4 regions of the Cupriavidus sp. 21MJTG02-4 genome follow, and region 3 is predicted to be linked to each of the others. Evidence: predicted binding sites of a transcription regulator. Region 3 holds the regulator's gene; each other region holds the start of a gene.

Region 1 (4,501 bases), on a different contig from region 3:
GCCTGGCGGCTTCGACTTCTCCAGGCAACAGATTACGGATTTCCATCGGCGGCTCCCCTAGCAAACGCATGTACGGCCCATCGCAGCCCCCTGCCAGGGGCGCCGCGAGTCGAGTACGGCACGGGAAGCCCGGCCGCGCAATTGGCGGAGTGTAGCGAGCGGGGGCAGACACGTCAATTTGCCACCGCACGCACGCGGTGGCCGCGCCGCTGGCGCTGCCGCGCGGTATGATGGCTGGCATGAACGCCCCCATCTTCTCTTCTGCCCACCCGGCCGATCAGTTGGCTGAGTTCTCCGACGCCGACGCGGCGCTGGCCCGGATCCGCGAGATCTACAACGCTTCGGTGAGCGCGGTGCGCGCGCGCTTCGACGCGTTCGCCAACGGCAAGCCGCTGCCTTCCGCGGCCCACGCGTGCTACCCGTACCTGGGCATCTCCGTGAACATCGAAACCATGGTGACCGACAGCCGGCCGTCATGGGGCACGGTGGCCTATCCCGGGGTCTATGGCACCACGGTGACGCGGCCGGACCTGCTCGCCGATTACTACCGCGACCAGATCGAACGGCTGATGCGCTACCACCGCGTGCCCGTGGTGGTGGGTCTGAGCCGTCGGCCGATTCCGCTGCCGTTCGTGATCGAAGCTTCCACCACCGACATCAGCTACACCCAGGCGCGCGAACTCGAGGTGTCGTTCGTGCTGCCGGAGCTGAGCCGCATCGACGATTCCATTGCCAACGGCACGTTCGAGCCGGTGCCCGGCGAAGCGTGGCCGTTGTCGCTGTTCCCGGCCGAGCGCGTGGACCTGGCCTTGCAGCGCCTGTACCACTACACCGGCACCGCGCCCCAGCATTTCCAGCGCTTCGTGCTGTTCACCAACTACCAGCGCTACGTCGACGAATTCATCGCGCTCGGCCGCTCGCTGATGGCCAGCAGCGATGGCGGCGGCTACGCGCGCTTTGTCGAGCCCGGCGACGTGGTGCAGGAACTTGGCGGTGCCGAGCCCGGCGACGACGCCCACCCGCGCGCGCTGCCGCAGATGCCTGCCTACCATCTCGTGCGCGACGACAAGCTCGGCGTGACGCTGGTCAACATCGGCGTGGGCCCGTCCAATGCCAAGACCATGACGGACCACCTGGCCGTGCTGCGTCCGCACTGCTGGATGATGGTGGGCCATTGCGGGGGCCTGCGGCGCTCGCAGCAGCTTGGCGATTACGTGCTCGCCCACGCCTATGTGCGTGACGACCACGTGCTCGACCATGACCTGCCGCCGTGGGTGCCGGTGCCGCCGATCGCGGAGATCCAGGTGGCGCTGCAGGAAGCGGTGGCGCGCATTACCGGGCTGTCGGGCGGCGAGATGAAGACGCGCATGCGCACGGGTACGGTGGTGTCCACCGACGACCGCAACTGGGAGCTGAAATCGAAGGCGCTGTATGCGCGCTTCAACCAGTCGCGCGCGATCGCCATCGACATGGAAAGCGCGACTGTGGCGGCCAACGGCTTCCGCTTGCGCGTGCCCTATGGCACCTTGCTGTGCGTGTCGGATAAGCCGTTGCACGGCGAGCTCAAGCTGCGCGGCATGGCCAATGCGTTCTATCGCCAGCGGGTCAGCCAGCATATGACCATCGGCCTGGAGGCGGTGCGCATTTTGCGCGAGAACGGCGTTGAACAGCTGCATTCGCGCAAGTTGCGGAGCTTCGACGAGCCGGCGTTCCGCTGAATCAACGGTCGGCAAACAAAAAAAGGCCAGCGCCCGAAGCGCTGGCCTTTTTCCTTGGGGCAATGCCCGGATCAGAACCGGTAACCCACGCCCATGCTGAACAGCCACGGATCCAGGTTGACCTTGGAGATATTGACGCCGCCGGCTTTCACGTTGCTGGCCAGCCAGACCTTCTTGACGTCGGCATTCAGGAACCAGTTCTTGGTCAGCTTGTAGTCCATGCCGATCTGCAGGGCCGGCGCCACGCTCCAGTTGTCCAGCTGCAGCGTATTGTTGGCGATGTCCGTGCCCCAGATGCGCGTGAAATTCAGGCCCGCGCCCACGTACGGACGGAAGGTGCCGTCCGGCAGGAAGTGGTACTGCACCAGCAGCGTGGGCGGCAGGTGCTTGAAGGTGCCGATCTTGTTGCCATTCAGGTAGACGTCCTGCTTTTGCGGCACGGTCAGCACCAGTTCAGCGGCGATGTTGCGCGTGAAGAAGTAGGTGACGTCGAGTTCGGGAATCCACTTGTTGTTGACCGTGATCGCATCCGACGGTACGCCCAGCGCCGGAATGGCATCCGACTTGTCGGCCATGTCCAGGTAGGTGGCGCGCAGGCGAACCATCCAGTTGCCCTGGGTTTCGCCATCGGCGGCGAAGGCGGGCGCGGAAACGGCGCCGAACATGGCAAGTGCGGCGATGGCGGTGCTGGTGGTGCGAGCGACCCGGGTCCGGAGAGAGATCTTGTTCATGGCTTTTTGCTTTGGTCTGGTAAGAAATCGGGAACCAGTTTGGCCGAGCGGCCCGGACAGGACATTGACCGAAGACAAGGGAGACCCTATCCGAAGTAGGGTCGTAGCGATGGCGCCACAGCGCGCCCTGTGCACCGCAAGCGCGGCCCCCGCGGCAATGCACGGCTTCTAAATACATGCGGATTTATTCGTGGCGCGGCCGCAGGGCTCGCCTTAACCTTTGCGTCATGGCCGCAGTCGCGGCCGGTTCCAGGCATGTCGTGGGCGTCCGCAAGGACGTCTTTCCGGGTGTGTCCCGTGGGGGCGGGGCACACCGGTTTTCTTTGCCTGTCCTGCGCAGGCCTCTCGCTGCCGCACCTCCTTTCCGATCTATTCCCGGCCGATCGCCACGATCGACACCGCGTCGCGGATCGTCGCAGCGCGTCGCATTCGGGAATGTCCTCTGAGCCAAAGGGATGGGCCTTCTGTCCCGCCACGTTGTCATCCATCGCGCCATGCGCGCCGGCGGCCGGCGCAGCCTCGGCCAAAGGATGAGCCCTTGTCGGTTATGTACGCCGGCGCTCAATCGTCTGGCCGGTACTGCGACGCAGCCATTGCGCCTAGTCTGGTAGCGCGGGAAAAAGCGAACGACAAACGGGGGGAAGAATCATGACGGCAAGGACCTGGCTTGGCGGGCTCGTGTGCGCGGCGGCGACATGCCTCGTCGCGGCGTGCGGGGGCGGAGGCGGAAGCTCGGGCAGCACCACGCCCACGGCGACGCCCGCTGTCAGCTATACGGCAAAACTCAACGTGACCTCGGCCGAGGTCGGCGTCGGCCGCACGCTGACCATCAGCGCGGTGGCCGTCGACAACAGCGGCAACGACGTGACCTCGTCCACCAGCTTTGCCTGGGCCTCGGCCGACAACGCCGTGGCCTCGGTCGTAGGCAGCACGGCTACGGTCGGCGGCGCGGTGGTGACCGGCGTCAATCCCGGTACGACTACCGTGCAGGTGGTGGCCACGGTCAAGGCCGCCGACAACTCCACCGTGCAACTGCCGGCGCAGTCGGCGACCATCACCGTGGTGCCGGCCTCGGCCACGACCTATAGCCTGTCGGTCCCGAATACCTCGTTGTCGATGACCGATGGGCAGACGCTGCCGGTCAAGGTATCGCTGGTCGACAACAACGGCAACGACGTGTCGGCGAATGCGAGCGGCTGGAACTGGACCAGCAGCGGCACGGCGGTACAGGTCACGCCGGCGCTGAACAGTGCAACGCTGAAGGCCAGCAACAGTTCCACCACCGCTGCCGCCACGGCCAACGTGTCGGTGTCGGTGACGGCGCCGGATGGCCGCCCGCTCGGTGGCGTGATTTTCGTCACGGTGCAGAAGAATGGCACGGCGACGTACCGCGTGGTCACAACGCAGAACGGCGACCCGGTCAATGCGCTGCAGGTGCTCAGCAGCTATCCGGCCAGCTTCAGCGCCCGCGTGCTGCGCAACGACGACCAGGATGTGACCGCGGACTTCGACGGGACCTGGACCTATGTGCCGACATCGTCGAGCCTGTCGGCCGCGGAAGCCGCGGGTACGCATGACGTGACGGTCAGCACCAGCGTGGCCAAGGGCGCCGGTCCGGTGCAGGGCACGCTCACGGTCACGGCGGTCAGCACCAAACTGGCGGCGAAGCCGACGGCCAGCCTCAACGTCGTGGAGAACCCCGAGTGGGCGCTGATGCCTGACGTCCAGCAACCGCTGACGCTGACGATGATCGGCATCCCCATCCCGGTCACCGTGGGCCTGAAGAACTTCGGCAATGACCAGCCTTCGACGGCCTGCACGGGCTGGACCTGGGTGGCCAACGGACCGGTCACGCTGTCGCCGGGCATCGGTGACAACCAGCGCAGCGTGTCACCCACGGCCACCGGCGACTTCACGCTGACCGTCAGCTGCACCAACGTTGCGGACGGCAAGCTCATGACGGTGAAGCTGGTCGGTACCGTCAAGTAGCCCTCAATGCGGGCATGTTGTCCCGCGGTCCCGAACGCCCTCCGCAGGAGGGCGTTCTGCATT
Region 2 (4,501 bases), on a different contig from region 3:
TGTCACTGTTCGAGGCGGCCATGATGGGCGGCATCGAAGCCAGGCTGCAGCCGCGCCAGCTCGAGCCGCTGCGCGTGTTCTGCGAATCGATGGTGCGCCTGGCCGATCGCGCGACCAAGGATCCGGCCAGCGTAGTGCTGGACGACATGATGGAAGGCATCCACTACGAGGCCTACCTGTATGACTCGTTCGATGAGCGCCAGGCCCAGTCGCGCTGGACCAATACGCTCGAGTTCCTGGAATGGCTCAAGCGCAAGGGCACGCGGCCCGAGCCGGAGGGCGAGGGCGAAGCCACCGGCTTCGACAATGCGGACGGCTTCGGCAGTGAAGGCAAGAACCTGCTTGAACTGACGCAGACCGTGGCGCTGATGAGCATGCTGGAGGGGCGCGAGGAAGACCCCGACGCAGTGCGGCTTTCGACGCTGCATGCCTCGAAAGGCCTGGAGTATCCGCACGTATTCCTGGTCGGCGTGGAAGAGGGCATCCTGCCCCACTGCCGCGAAGACGAGGACATGGCCGACGAGAAAATTGAAGAGGAGCGCCGCCTGATGTACGTGGGCATCACGCGCGCGCAGCGCAGCCTGCATATCAGCTGGTGCAAGAAGCGCAAGCGCGCGCGAGAGACCTATTCCTGCGAACCGTCGCGCTTTATCGGCGAGATGAAGCTGGAAGAAGCGCCGCCGCCGAAGGACGAGATGCCGGCGATGAGTCCCAAGGACCGGCTTGGCGCGCTGAAGGCCTTGCTCGGCAATGGCGGCAAGACGGCGCCCGGTTGAGCGCTGCGTGAGGCCGTGGACGATGCACGCCGCGGCGTGAAACCGGCGGCCTGCGCGTGCGCCTGGACCTACCGTGTGCCTGAAGCAGCAAGCTGCACGTAGCGCGAGCCGCGCTGCCCCTGCGTGAAATCGAGCGTGAAGTCGCCCACATCGACGCGAGCCTGCAGCGCGCGCCGCAATTCCACAGCGCCATTGCCGCGCCACGCACCCAGTGCGCGCACCAGCCAGGCGGCGCCGATATAGCCGGCGATGGTCGCGGGCGAGGGCGGCTCGTCAAGGTATTGCTTCATGCGGGCCACGTGCTCCTTGACCACGCGCAGTGTGGCGGCCTGCGGTCCGGGCGCAACCTGCGTCAGCACCATGCCGCCCGGATAGCCCGCGCCGAGCACTTCGCGCGCCACCGTGGGGCTGACCGCCGACAGGCCGACCAGGAATCCGTACCAGCCTTGCGCGGCCAGGGCCCGGCCCAGGCTCGCATAGGCCAGCGTGTCACCCGCCACGATCACGGCACCGGGCCGTTGCGCCGCGATGGTGCGCGCGGCGGCGTCCGCGTTGCCGCCCAGCGGCACCGCGCGGGTGCCCATCGTGGATTCAAGCGCCCCCAGCCACGCGGCGCCGTTGCCGGTAGCGGAGGCGGCGAACTCCGCCGAGACCGCCAGCGCCACGCGCGTCAGCCCGTAGTCGCGCAGTTGCTTCACGGCGGTGTCGAGTTCGGCCTGGTAGTCGGCGCGCGTGAACCAGACGTTGTCCGCGTTCAGGGCCAGGCCCGAGAGCGGCGCCACGATCTGCACGCCGCGCCGGTGCAGTTCGGGCGAGGCCGCAAGGGCCGGCAACAGCCGGTCGCCGGGGCCGAACAGCAGTTCGGCATGCTCGCCATCGGCAAGCGATAGTGCCTGCGCGAGCGCCGCGCGCGGATCGGCATCGGCGTCGCGCACGACATGCGCAATCCGCACCGGACCACCGGCGGCGTTGGCCGCGTCGAACATGACCTTGGCGCCGGCCAGGTAGTCACGCGCCAGGTCGGCCTGGGCCCCGCTTCGGTCGAGCAGATGGCCGACCACGACGGTGCGCCGCGTCGGCGCCTGGGCCAGGGCCAGCGGCGCGGCGGCCAGTCCGCCAAGTGCGGTCATCAGCTGGCGGCGGCGCGGGGAGGGCGGCGGCGCTTCGCCGCGCAGCGATGGGTACGACAAACAAGGCAGGATCGAGGGCATGGAAAGGGGATGGCTGGCTGATCCGGGCGGTGGCTGCCGGAGATGCGGGGCGCAGCGTATCCGGCACGTGTGACAGAACTGTGACGAAATACCCCCGCCGACGAGGGGGTTCGCCGTGCCATGCGACCGTCGGGCTTGACGCGCGTCAATTCCTTACCGGCGTCGGGGAACTAGCATGGATCGTCAAACTCCCCGATCAGTCCGCCCCCATGCACACGCTCACCACGCCATCCGCGGCCATCGATCGCCGCGCCCTCTCCGATTTCCGCGCGCTGGCCGGCCGCATCGACGGCAACGGCCCGCGCTACACGTCCTACCCGACGGCCGACCGCTTCCATGGCGGCCTCGATGAATCGGCCTACCACGCCGCGCTGGCGGACTGCCGCTCCGCCGCGCCGGCGCCGTTGTCGCTGTATCTGCACATCCCGTTCTGCGAGAACATCTGCTACTACTGCGGCTGCAACAAGGTCATCACGCACGACCACGGGCGTAGCGCCAAGTACGTGAGCTACCTCGGCCGCGAGATGGCGCTGACCGCGGCCCACCTCGGCGGCCGCCGGCAGGTGCTGCAATCACACTGGGGCGGCGGCACGCCGACCTTCCTGAACCCGGCCGAGATGCGACGCGTAATGGCATCGCTGCACGAGCATTTCGACCTGCCTGCCGACGGCGAGCACTCGATCGAGATCGATCCGCGCCGCGTCGACTACGAACGCATGGCGTTGCTCGCCGAACTCGGCTTCAACCGCGTCAGCCTGGGGGTGCAGGATTTCGACCCGGAAGTCCAGCAGGCCATCCACCGCATCCAGCCGTTCGAGGAAACCCGCGCGGTGGTCGACGCCTCGCGCAAACTGGGGTTCCGGTCGGTCAGCCTGGACCTGATCTACGGGCTGCCGTACCAGACCACGGCGCGCTTCAACGCGACCGTGGAGCGGGTGTTGACACTGCGGCCCGACCGGCTCTCCGTCTATAGCTACGCGCACCTGCCGCATGTCTTCAAGCCACAGCGGCGCATCGACGAAAACGCGCTGCCGAGCGCGGGCGAGAAGCTCGATATCCTGGTCTCCACGATCGAACGCCTGACTGCCGCCGGCTACGTCTACATCGGCATGGACCACTTCGCGCTGCCCGAAGACGACCTCGCCGTGGCCCAGCGCGAGGGCCGGCTGCAGCGCAATTTCCAGGGCTATTCGACGCATGCCGGCTATGACCAGCTCGGCTTCGGCATTTCCGCGATCGGTGCCGTGGCGGGGCGCTACGTGCAGAGCGCGCGCACGCTCGACGATTACTACGCCGCAATCGACGCCGGGCGGCTGCCGGTCATGCGGGGCTTCACGATGGAAGCCGACGATCACCTGCGCCGCGAGATCATCGGGGCGCTGATGTGCAATGGCGTGCTCGACATGGCGCAGATCGAGGCACGCCATGGCATCGATTTCGCAAGCACGTTTGCCGCCGAACTTGTGGATCTTGACCGGCTCGGCGCAGATGGCCTGGTTCGTCGCGAGCCGGGCCGCATCGAGGTCACCATGCTGGGCCGCCTGCTCGTGCGCCGCGTTGCCATGGTGTTCGACCGTTACCTGCGCGAAGACGCTGCCAGGCCGCCCGCTGCCCCGCCGGCAGCCAATGACGGCGCCCAGCCGGTGCGGTTCGTGCCGCGATATTCCCGCGTGGTCTGATCCGCAGGCGCCGGTCCCGGCGCGCAACCAACAGGCGAAAAAAAGCCCGCGATCCAATCGCGGGCTTTTCTGTCTGTGCGGCCGGTGTTACTTGGCGGCGCTGGCCATGTAGTCGGCGGCGGCGAGCACATCGGCGTCCGGGCCGGCATAGCCGCCCTTCGGCGGCATCACGCCCTTGCCCTTCAGCGCGTAGTTGTGGACGGCGTCCATGCCTTCCTTCAGGCGTGGCGCCCAGGCGGCCTTGTCGCCGAACTTGGGAGCCCCGGCAACGCCGGCGGCGTGGCAGGCGGCGCAGACCTGGTCATAGACCTTCTTGCCCACTTCGGCGGAAGCCGCGGCAGGTGCTGCGGCCGGAGCCGGCGCAGCGGCAGCGGGCGCGGGCGCCGCTGCAGGAGCCGGAGCAGCGGCGGCAGCCGGTGCGGCACCGGCGTCCGATGCCGCGGCGGTGGCCGGGGCAGCGGCGGCAGGGGCCGCAGGCTCGGGGAACTTGGCGCCACCGGCGTCAGCCATGTAGACCACGGCGCGGCCCAGTTCGTAGTCGGAATAGTCGTCCGGCGTGGTGCCGGCGCGCGGCTGCATGGCGCCCTTGCCGTGCAGCACCGAGCTCAGCAGGCCATCGAAGCCCTGGCCGATGCGGCTGGCCCAGTCGCCCGCGTTGCTGTACTTCGGCGCGCCCACGGCGCCCGTAGCGTGGCACGCGGCGCAGACTTCCTTGTAGACCTGCTCGCCGGTCTTGAAGACGCGCGGTGCGTTGGCGTCCTTGATCTCGAGCGAAGCGACCGGCTTGATGCGGTCATTGATGGCTTCCGCCGTGGTGACCGAACCGGCACCTTCC
Region 3 (4,501 bases):
AATGCCATGGATCGGATGCACGCGGCAACCGCGGCTTTCCGAACCTGACGGACCACGACTGGCTCTATGGCGGTGAACCCGAGACGATCCAGCTGACCATCACGAAGGGCCGCAATGGCATGATGCCGCCGTTTGCCTCGACCATCGACGGCAAGCTCGCAGCGGATGTGGCGCAGTATGTGCGATCGCTGTCGGGCCTGTCGTTCGACCCGATCCGGGCATCGCGCGGCGAGAGCACGTTCAAGTCCACCTGTGCGGCGTGCCATGGTGCGGCCGGCAAGGGCAATCAGGCGCTCGGCGCGCCGAACCTGTCCGATAACGTGTGGCTGTATGGCAGTTCGGAGGGCAGTATTGTCGAGGCCATCCTGAAGGGCCACAACAACCACATGCCGGCGCACGAAGAGATACTGACGCCGGAGCGTATCCGCATGCTGACGGCCTACGTCTGGGGCCTTTCCAATACCGGAGGCTCAGGGCAATGATCACCGACTCAGGCACGGGGTGCGCCATGGCGTCTGAAGGAGCGCGCGCATGAACGCCCCCGGGACAGAACCTCTGGCCCGCACGGCCGGCCCGCAAGGGCCGGCGTCGTCGCCTGTCGAATCCTCCGACGAAACGCTCTACGAGGTTCGACGCAAGATATACCCGCGCTCGGTGACGGGCGCGTTCTCCAACTGGCGGGTCTGGATGGTACTCCTGACCCAGCTCATCTACTACGGCACGCCCTGGCTGCAATGGAATGGCAGACAGGCCGTGCTGTTCGACCTTGGCGCCCGCAAGTTCTATATCTTCGGACTGGTGCTTTGGCCGCAGGATGTCATCTATCTTGCCGTCTTGCTGGTGATCTCCGCGCTGGCGCTGTTCCTGTTCACGGCCATTGCGGGGCGGCTCTTCTGTGGCTATGCGTGTCCACAGACGGTCTACACCGAAATATTCATGTGGATCGAACGGCATGTCGAAGGTGACCGCTTCGCGCGGATCCGTCTGGACGGCGATCCTTGGAGCTTGCGCAAATTTCGCCTGAAGGCGACCAAGCACTCGCTGTGGATACTGGTCGCGCTGTGGACGGGCTTCACGTTCATTGGTTACTTCGCCCCGATACGCGAGCTTGGCGGGCAGGTCCTGAGCTTCTCGCTTGGGCCGTGGCAGGCGTTCTGGATGCTCTTTTACGCCTTCGCGACGTGGGGCAATGCGGGCTTCATGCGCGAGCAGGTGTGCAAGTACATGTGCCCGTATGCGCGATTCCAGAGCGTGATGGTGGACCGCGACACCTACGTGGTCACCTACGACGTCGGGCGCGGCGAGCCGCGCGGGAGCCGGTCGCGCAAAGTGGATCATCATCAGGCCGGGCTTGGCGATTGCGTTAACTGCAGCATCTGCGTGCAGGTGTGTCCGACAGGCATTGATATCCGTGACGGGCTGCAGTACGAGTGCATTGGTTGCGGCGCCTGCATCGACGCCTGCAATCAGGTCATGGACAAGATGGACTACCGGCGTGGGCTGATCCGGTACACGTCCGAGAACGCGATGCGCAAGGCGCTGTCAGCCGCGGTGGCGCGCAAGCGGCTGGTGCGGCCACGGACCATCATCTACTCGGTCATCTGGCTGGTGATGGTTGCTGGTTTCGTGGCGTCACTAGCGCTGCGCACGCCGTTGAAGGTCGACATCATCCGCGATCGCGGGGCGTTGGGGCGTGAGGTGGATGGACGCTGGATCGAGAACGTCTATCGACTGCAGCTGATCAACACCACCGAGGCCCCCATGCGCATCAGCGTGCGCGCCGAAAGCGACGATCTGAAGAACCTGACGGTCGAGTACGATCCCGACGCGAAGGCCCTGGCGCCGACGTCGAACAAGCTGGTGCCGATCCGGATTCGCGTGCCGATCGACGATGCCGCGCAGGGTACGCACAAGATCAGCGTGACGGTGACAAGCGAAGGTTCGGGGCAAGGTAGTGCGCAAATCAGGCAATCTACCAGTTTCATCGTGCCGCGCAATTTGTGATGCTAAGGGCGGTGCAGCGCATTGGCGCTGTGCCGGTCCAACCGCGAGCGCCTCGGTGAGGCGCCGACGAAGGGGGGCAAGACGATGCAAGAAAGTAATCCGTGGTGGAAGGAGCCGTGGCCGTGGCTGCTGATGAGCGGCCCGTTGCTGGCCATAGTGGCTTGTGGCGTAACCATCTGGCTGGCTTCCACCCATCCTGACCGGCCGGTGGTCGAAGGCGTGTCCCGGCATGGCCTGGTCGTCGAGAAGGCGGAAGGGGTCCCGGGCAGTGCCAAGGCACCGCAAGCGAGGCGGCCATGAGGCTGCGCTGGCTGATGTGGGTACTGTGGCCGGCGTTCCTGATGGCCGGGGTGGCCACGGCAACGGTGTTTTCTGTGGTGGATCCCGGAGATCTGAATTTCTTCGGCCAGCCGATCGACGCCTCGCGAGAGGCCATCTATACGATTGGGTTCTTGCTGGCCTGGGTATTCTGCGCATTGTCCAGCGGACTGACGCTCTACACCATGCCGACGAAGCTCAGCGAAACGGACGAACTGGAGTGATTGGGCTGAAGCGGACCGCCTTGCCGGACAAGGCGGTCAGACCGCCTCAACAGGAGCGGCTGTAGACTTGCTTGATGCCTTCCATGTCGACGAGCTTGACGTGGCGTTGACGGATCTGGATCAGGCCGGCCTCGGCGAATCGCGAGAACAGGCGGCTGACCGTTTCGAGCTTCAATCCGAGATAGCTGCCGATTTCTTCCCGGCTCATGCGCATGACGAACTCGGTCGACGAATACCCGCGTGCGGACAGACGTTCTGACAAGTTGATCAGGAACGCGGCAAGGCGCTCTTCGGCACGCATGGACCCCAGCGTGACGAGCATGAGCTGATCATGCGATATTTCCTTACCCATCAGTCGCAGGAACTGCTGCTGCAGCGATGGCAGATCCATGGACAGCGCCTGAAGATCGGCCATGCGTACGACGCATACTTCCGTGTCTTCAAGCGCGGTGGCATCCGAGGCGTGCTGCATTTCACCCAGGCCGTCGAGGCCGACCACTTCGCCAGGCAAATGGAAGCCGGTGATTTGCGAGCGGCCGTCTTCCGTGGTGACATGCGTCTTCAGGGTGCCGAAGCGAATGGCATAAACCGCAGTCAGCGGATCGCCCATGCGGTACAGGGTTTCGCCCTTGTGGACACGGACGCGCTCTTGCACCAGGGTATCCATCTTTTGCAGATCCTGCTGGCTCATGCCCACCGGCAGGCACAGTTGCCCCATGCCGCAAGTGGAGCAACGGGGCGACATCTCGGTGACGGGGATGGATGTTAGCAATTGGAACCTGCAAGGAATGAGCGGCGAGGGCGCAATGCATGCATTTTAACGCGCGATGTGATGCGGTAGGGAGTTGCAATTGACTTTTGGTGTGCTTCTCAGTGTTTTCATGCTTGCCTTGCTGGGGGGCTTTCATTGCGCTGCCATGTGCGGTGGCGTTGCCCTCGCAGTCGAGCAGCGCGCCGCGGACGTGCCGATTGCCCTGGTGCGGCGCCCCCAAGACTGGCTCCTGGAGTTGCTGGTGATGCATGTGGGCAGGATTTCCACCTACATGCTGCTCGGTGCGATCCTTGGGGCGGTGGGGGCGACGGCCTGGCGCCAGGATTACCTGCCCGTTCAGCGCTGGCTATTCGGCGCCGGGAGCGCCATGCTGCTGGTATCTGGCTGGCGCCTGATACGCGGCGAAGCGTTTTCCATCGTGTGGCTGGAACGCTTCGGCGCGCGCGCGGGGACCGCCGTTGCCGGAAGCTTCGGCCGGCTTCGCCGCAAAACTCCGGCGACGGCGGCGCGAAGCGGTGGTCTGGTGCGCCGCTACGGCATGGGCTTGGCGTGGGGGCTCGTGCCCTGTGGCATGGTCTATGGTGCGCTTGCTCTCGCGTTACTGGCCGGCAATGCTCCCTCGGGAGCACTGGTAATGGGCGCGTTCGGGCTTGGCACGTTACCGAATTTGCTGGCGCTATCCAGCTTTTCGGGGCTGCTGCGCGCTTGGGCGCGCCGCCGTTGGGTCAGGACGGGGGCTGGATTGGCGGTCATGGTCTTCGGCGGCCTGGGAATCGGTCGAGCGGTGTTATTGCCACATTCGCTGGCCGAGCATGGTTTCTGCCTGGTGTTTTGAAGCCACCGTGAAGGCGCGCGAGTGCGCGGTGGTTGCAGGCGGATGCGGGAATGCCATACAATCGCCTGCATTGCGGTATCGCGCGGCGTGTTTCCGAGCAGCGCCTGGCAGCCCTTCCAAAAAAGGGGCGCGTCCGGGGTTTCGGGCAATGAGCCGACAATTCGGCGCCGAACCCTTCCGCAGTCCATCCGGTTCATAATATCTGTTCAAAAGTCCGGCTGGCTCTGCGACCGTGGTGCGGTCATTGCTGGCCCTGATCCCGATATTCGTTTTTCTTGCGGCCCAGGCGGACGTTCGCCGGAAGCCATGTCCGCCCATGTGGGCGCGTGCAAGAGGTTCGTGCACTGG
Region 4 (4,501 bases), on a different contig from region 3:
GGGCCACGCCCCTGCGCATTGCCTGCCACCCGGGCAAGTCCTAGACTGCGTGCACGGCCACTGCATCACGCAGTGGCCGTCCAACGCGACATAGGACACCCTGATGAAGCTCTACTATTCCCCCGGCGCCTGCTCGATGGCGGTCCACATCGCCCTGCGTGAAGCGGGCCTGCCCGTCACACTCGCCAAGGTCGACCTGGTCCACCACAAGCTGGTGGAAGCCGAGAACGGCAGCGACGATTACTACGCGATCCATCCGCGCGGCTACGTGCCCCTGCTGCAGCTCGACGACGGCTCGCGCCACAGCGAAGTGGCCGCCCTGCTGCAGTACGTCGCCGATCTGGTGCCCGAAAGCAAGCTGCTACCGGCTGCAGGCACGCGAGAACGGCTTGAGGCCATTAGCTGGCTCACCCTGGTCTCCACGGAATTGCACAAGGTGTTCAGCCCGTGGCTGTGGCACAAGGAAACCGCCGACAGCACCGCGCAGGTGTGCAAGGCCAAGCTGCAGCTGCGCTTCGCCGAACTCGACCGCCACCTGCAATCCAGCGAGTACCTGACCGGCAACACCTTTACCGTGGCCGATGCCTACTGCTTCACGATTCTGGGCTGGGCGCGCATGCTGATGATGCCGCTGACGGCGTTCCCATCGCTGCAGCAATACCTCGCGCGCGTCGCCGCTCGCCCCGCCGTACAGGCAGCCATGCGCGCGGAAGGCTTGCTCCGCGGCTGATCAGTCCATCGTGGCGCGCGCTGGCGGCACGCGATAGTGACTGGAGGTAAGCAGGTCCAGCCCGCATTGCAGGTTCTCGACCCAGTCGATGAAGCGCGCCACCATGGCCTTGCCGCGAAACGACGGCCCGTGCTGCGGCACGATCCATTCGATATCGAGCGTGCGCGCCATGGCCGCCCATAGCCGGCAGGCGCGGTTGCCGCTCATGTAGCGCTGGTGGAACGGCAGCATGCGCGGCGCGTGGGCATCGAAATCCGTGACGGTGGTGCCGGCCTCGCCGGCACTCGTCATGGCCGCGCCCAGGTCGCCCGAGAACAGGATCTTGCTGACCGGATCGTAGAACTGGAAATTGCCCTCGGAATGCAGGAAGTGCGCAGGCAGGGCAATCAGCGAACTCCGGCCCAGCGGGATATGCGCGCCGGCATCGGGAATGGTCACGATGCGGCCAGCGGTCTTGCCGGCCTGGCAGAAATGCGGAAGGAAGCGCGCCCAGACCCGGGAAATCAGCACCTGGCAATCCGACCCGGTCAGCCAGCGGCCGACCGAAGCCACGATATCCGGATCGGCGTGCGAAGCCAGCACGTAATCGAGCTGCTTGGGCGGAAAGTAGCGGCCGATGGCCAGGTACAGCTCGCTGTAGGTCATGTTGCCGCCCGGATCGATCAGCGCGCCATGGCCGTGGTCCACCACCAGGAACTGGTTGGTCTGCACCACCTCGCCATGCGCCTCTTCGACCAGGTCGGCAAACATCAGGCAGGCGTGTCCGTCTGCGTCGTACAGGGTGATGCCCATCGTCTGGTTCCGCCGTCTGAAAGCGGCGACGTTAATCAGCCGGCGGCGATGGGAGCTTGATGCAGGTCAATTTTCCCAAGCAAAACAGCCCGGCCATGGCCGGGCTGTCGCAGGCGAAAGACAGGTTCGGTCGGTTCAGCGCTGGCTGGACAGCAACTGCTCGATCTTCGCCACGAACTGCTTGTCGTCGGGCGTGGTCTTGCTGTTGTAGCTGGCCACGACATTGCCGCTGCGGTCGATCAGGTACTTGTAGAAGTTCCATTTCGGCGCGGTCCCGGTTTCCTTCGCCAGCATCGCGTACATCGGATTGACATCGCCGCCGCGAACGTGCGACTTGCCGAGCATCGGGAACTTGACGCCGTAGGTGTTGTAGCAAAAGTCCGCGATCTCCTTGGACGACCCCGGCTCCTGCGAGAAGTCATTGGACGGGAACCCCAGCACCACCAGCCCGCGGTCGCGGTACCGGGAGTAGAGCGCTTCAAGCCCTTCGTACTGCGGCGTGAAGCCGCAATAGCTCGCGGTGTTGACCACCAGCACCACCTTGCCGGCGTACTGGCAGAGGTTTTGCGGCGCCTCGTCCTGCAGGCGCGGGAACTGGAAATTGAGCGAGGCCGGGCAGTGGCCGGCCGGCGCGGCGGCCGGGAGGGCGGCGGGCTTGTCCGCGGCACGCGCCGGGTGCGGCAGGAGCGCTGCACTGGCGGCGGCAAGCGCCAGGGCCGCAGCCAGTGCGGAAGGGCGCAGGAATGCAGCGGCGAGGGCGGTTTGACGGCGGTTCATGCGATGTCTCCTGTCTCTGTATGCGGGGGCGTCTCGCTGTATCGGGTACGCATAGTTTACGCCGTTGGCCGCCTTGCCGCCGGCAACGGCTCAGTCCATGGCCAGCGTGGCGGCGTGTTCGGTGACGCTGCCGCGCAGCTCCAGGTCCGGCATGCAGCGTACGATCCCCAGCGCCAGCAGCGCCGCCACGGCGCCCACGGAGAAGATCAGCTGGAAGCCCGATTCGACGCCCGCGGCAAGCGCCTGCCGCACCATCGGCGAGAGCTGCGCGAAGGCTTCGCTGCCGTGCCGCAGCGCACCCAGGTCCAGCGCCTGCGTCAGCCCGGCGGCGGCCGTGGCGTGACGGAACTCCAGCGTCAGCAGCGTACCGGCCAACGCGCCGCCCAGCGCGCTGCCCAGCGAGCGCAGCACGAGCAGGGCGCCGGTGCCGGCGCCGGTGTCGCGGCGCTCCAGCACGTTTTGCACGCTCATCAGCGTACCGACCATGACCATGCCCAAGCCGACGCCGCCCACGGCCATCGCCAGCAGCACTACTGCCAGCGGCACAGCGGGCGTGGAAAGCGCCAGCACCGCCAGCCCCAGCATGCCAGCCACGAAGCCTGCCGTCAGGATGCCGCGCATGCGGCCCACGCGCGGCGCCAGCCACGCCACAATGAAATTGCCCGCCACGGTCGACAGCAGGAACGGCATCACCAGCAGCCCCGACATCGACGCATCGGCGCCGCGCACGAGCTGGAAATGCAGGGGCAGGGCGAAGATGCACAGGAAGATGTTCAGCGCGGCCAGCGCCGAAGCCGCCACGCCCATCACATAGGCACGGTTGGCAAACAGCCGCGGCGGCAGCATCGAATCGGCGGCGCGGCGTTCCTGCCAGGCCAGCGCGGCGACGGCGGCCACGGTCAGCAAGGCCAGCAGGCCGACTTGCGGCGACAGCCAGTCGAACACGTCTCCGCCCCAGCTCATCGCCAGCAGGAACGCGACGATGGCCACGGCCAGCAGCAACGCACCCAGCCAGTCCACGCGCGCACGGCCGCCGCGCACGGGCAGCATGGCCAGGCCGCGGTAGCACATCACCATCGCCAGCCCGCCCAGCGGCAGGTTGATCCAGAACAGCCAGCGCCACGAGAGGTTGTCGGACACCCAGCCGCCCACCAGCGGCCCGGCGATGGAAGCCACCGCCCACACCGTCGCCAGATAACCCTGGTAGCGCCCGCGCTGGCGCGGCGCCACCACATCGGCAATGGAAGCCTGCGCGAGCGACATCAGCCCGCCGCCGCCGATCCCCTGCAGCGCGCGGAACAGGATCAGCTGCCCCAGCGACTGCGCCATGGCGCACGCGACCGAGGCCAGGATAAACAGCGTGATCGCCACCATCAGCAGCCGGCGCCGCCCAAAGCTGTCGGACAGCTTGCCGTACAGCGGCGTGGCAACGGTCGAGGTAATCAGGTACGCCGTCACGATCCACGACAGGTGCCCGAAGCCGTTCAGGTCATTGGCGATCGCCGGCACAGCCGGGATGACGACGGTCTGGTCCAGTGCCGCCAGCAGGATGCACAGCACGATGCCGCCGATGACGCGCATGATGGCGTGGTGGTCAATGGCAGGGGCAAGGGGAATGGAAGCGTTGGCCTGACTGGCCGGGGTAAGCGATGACATGGGCGGACAACAGCAGCGCGCGGCGAGATGGCCGCGGGCGGTCAACAAAGCAGGGGGACTGGCTCCGGCCGGAAGTCCAGGCGCGCGGCGTTCAGATGCCGCGGCGGATGGCCGGATTCACGAATTCAGCAAACGCATAATTATATGCGCGACTCGCATATGGCGTGCGGCGCCCGTGCAACAACGAGGCCGAAACGCCCATGGACGGGCAAAGGCACGGTGCGCGCGGGGCGCACCGCCCTGGGTTCGATCCGGCAGCTAGCGGCTGCCCCCGTGGATATAGTGCTCGAGCTGCTCGATGATGAATTGCTGCTCGGAGATGATGTCCTTCACCAGGTCACCGATCGACAGCATGCCGAGCAGATCTTCGCCATTCATCACCGGCAAGTGGCGCATGCGGTGCTTCGTCATCAGCGCCATGCATTCGTCGGTGCTCTGGTCGCCACTCACATAGATGACTGACGAGGTCATGATGTCGCGCACCAGCGTATCGCGTGACGAACGCTGCATCAGGATCACCTTGCGCGCATAGTCGCGCTCACTCAG

What was found. The regulator FNR, encoded in region 3, switches genes on or off when oxygen is low (the NO sensors DNR and NnrR bind a similar motif). The targets are predictions, from matches to a motif close to TTGATNNNNATCAA.
Region 1: AC3FKH_RS15250 (OmpW/AlkL family protein) is a predicted target of FNR. The motif match lies at 2,514-2,527, and genes of this name have one in related genera.
Region 2: hemN (oxygen-independent coproporphyrinogen III oxidase) is a predicted target of FNR. The motif match lies at 2,123-2,136, and genes of this name have one in related genera.
Region 4: AC3FKH_RS02525 (oxygen-binding di-iron domain-containing protein) is a predicted target of FNR. The motif match lies at 1,579-1,592, and genes of this name have one in related genera.

Annotation. Positions count from the first base shown of each region.
Region 1 is NZ_JBYOJP010000006.1:337,196-341,696, forward strand. Features, by position in the region: gene AC3FKH_RS15240 (GNAT family N-acetyltransferase) at 1-46, opposite strand, end outside; gene AC3FKH_RS15245 (AMP nucleosidase) at 231-1,718, shown strand; gene AC3FKH_RS15250 (OmpW/AlkL family protein) at 1,790-2,449, opposite strand; gene AC3FKH_RS15255 (hypothetical protein) at 3,098-4,438, shown strand.
Region 2 is NZ_JBYOJP010000015.1:54,345-58,845, forward strand. Features, by position in the region: gene AC3FKH_RS25590 (UvrD-helicase domain-containing protein) at 1-776, shown strand, start outside; gene AC3FKH_RS25595 (ABC transporter substrate-binding protein) at 845-1,987, opposite strand; gene hemN (oxygen-independent coproporphyrinogen III oxidase) at 2,197-3,666, shown strand; gene AC3FKH_RS25605 (c-type cytochrome) at 3,754-4,501, opposite strand, start outside.
Region 3 is NZ_JBYOJP010000010.1:104,103-108,603, forward strand. Features, by position in the region: gene ccoP (cytochrome-c oxidase, cbb3-type subunit III) at 1-482, shown strand, start outside; gene ccoG (cytochrome c oxidase accessory protein CcoG) at 532-2,004, shown strand; gene AC3FKH_RS20275 (FixH family protein) at 2,089-2,304, shown strand; gene AC3FKH_RS20280 (hypothetical protein) at 2,301-2,546, shown strand; gene fnr (fumarate/nitrate reduction transcriptional regulator Fnr) at 2,593-3,318, opposite strand; gene AC3FKH_RS20290 (sulfite exporter TauE/SafE family protein) at 3,398-4,153, shown strand.
Region 4 is NZ_JBYOJP010000001.1:509,966-514,466, forward strand. Features, by position in the region: gene gstA (glutathione transferase GstA) at 104-730, shown strand; gene AC3FKH_RS02525 (oxygen-binding di-iron domain-containing protein) at 731-1,522, opposite strand; gene AC3FKH_RS02530 (glutathione peroxidase) at 1,658-2,299, opposite strand; gene AC3FKH_RS02535 (MDR family MFS transporter) at 2,390-3,880, opposite strand; gene AC3FKH_RS02540 (CBS domain-containing protein) at 4,214-4,501, opposite strand, start outside.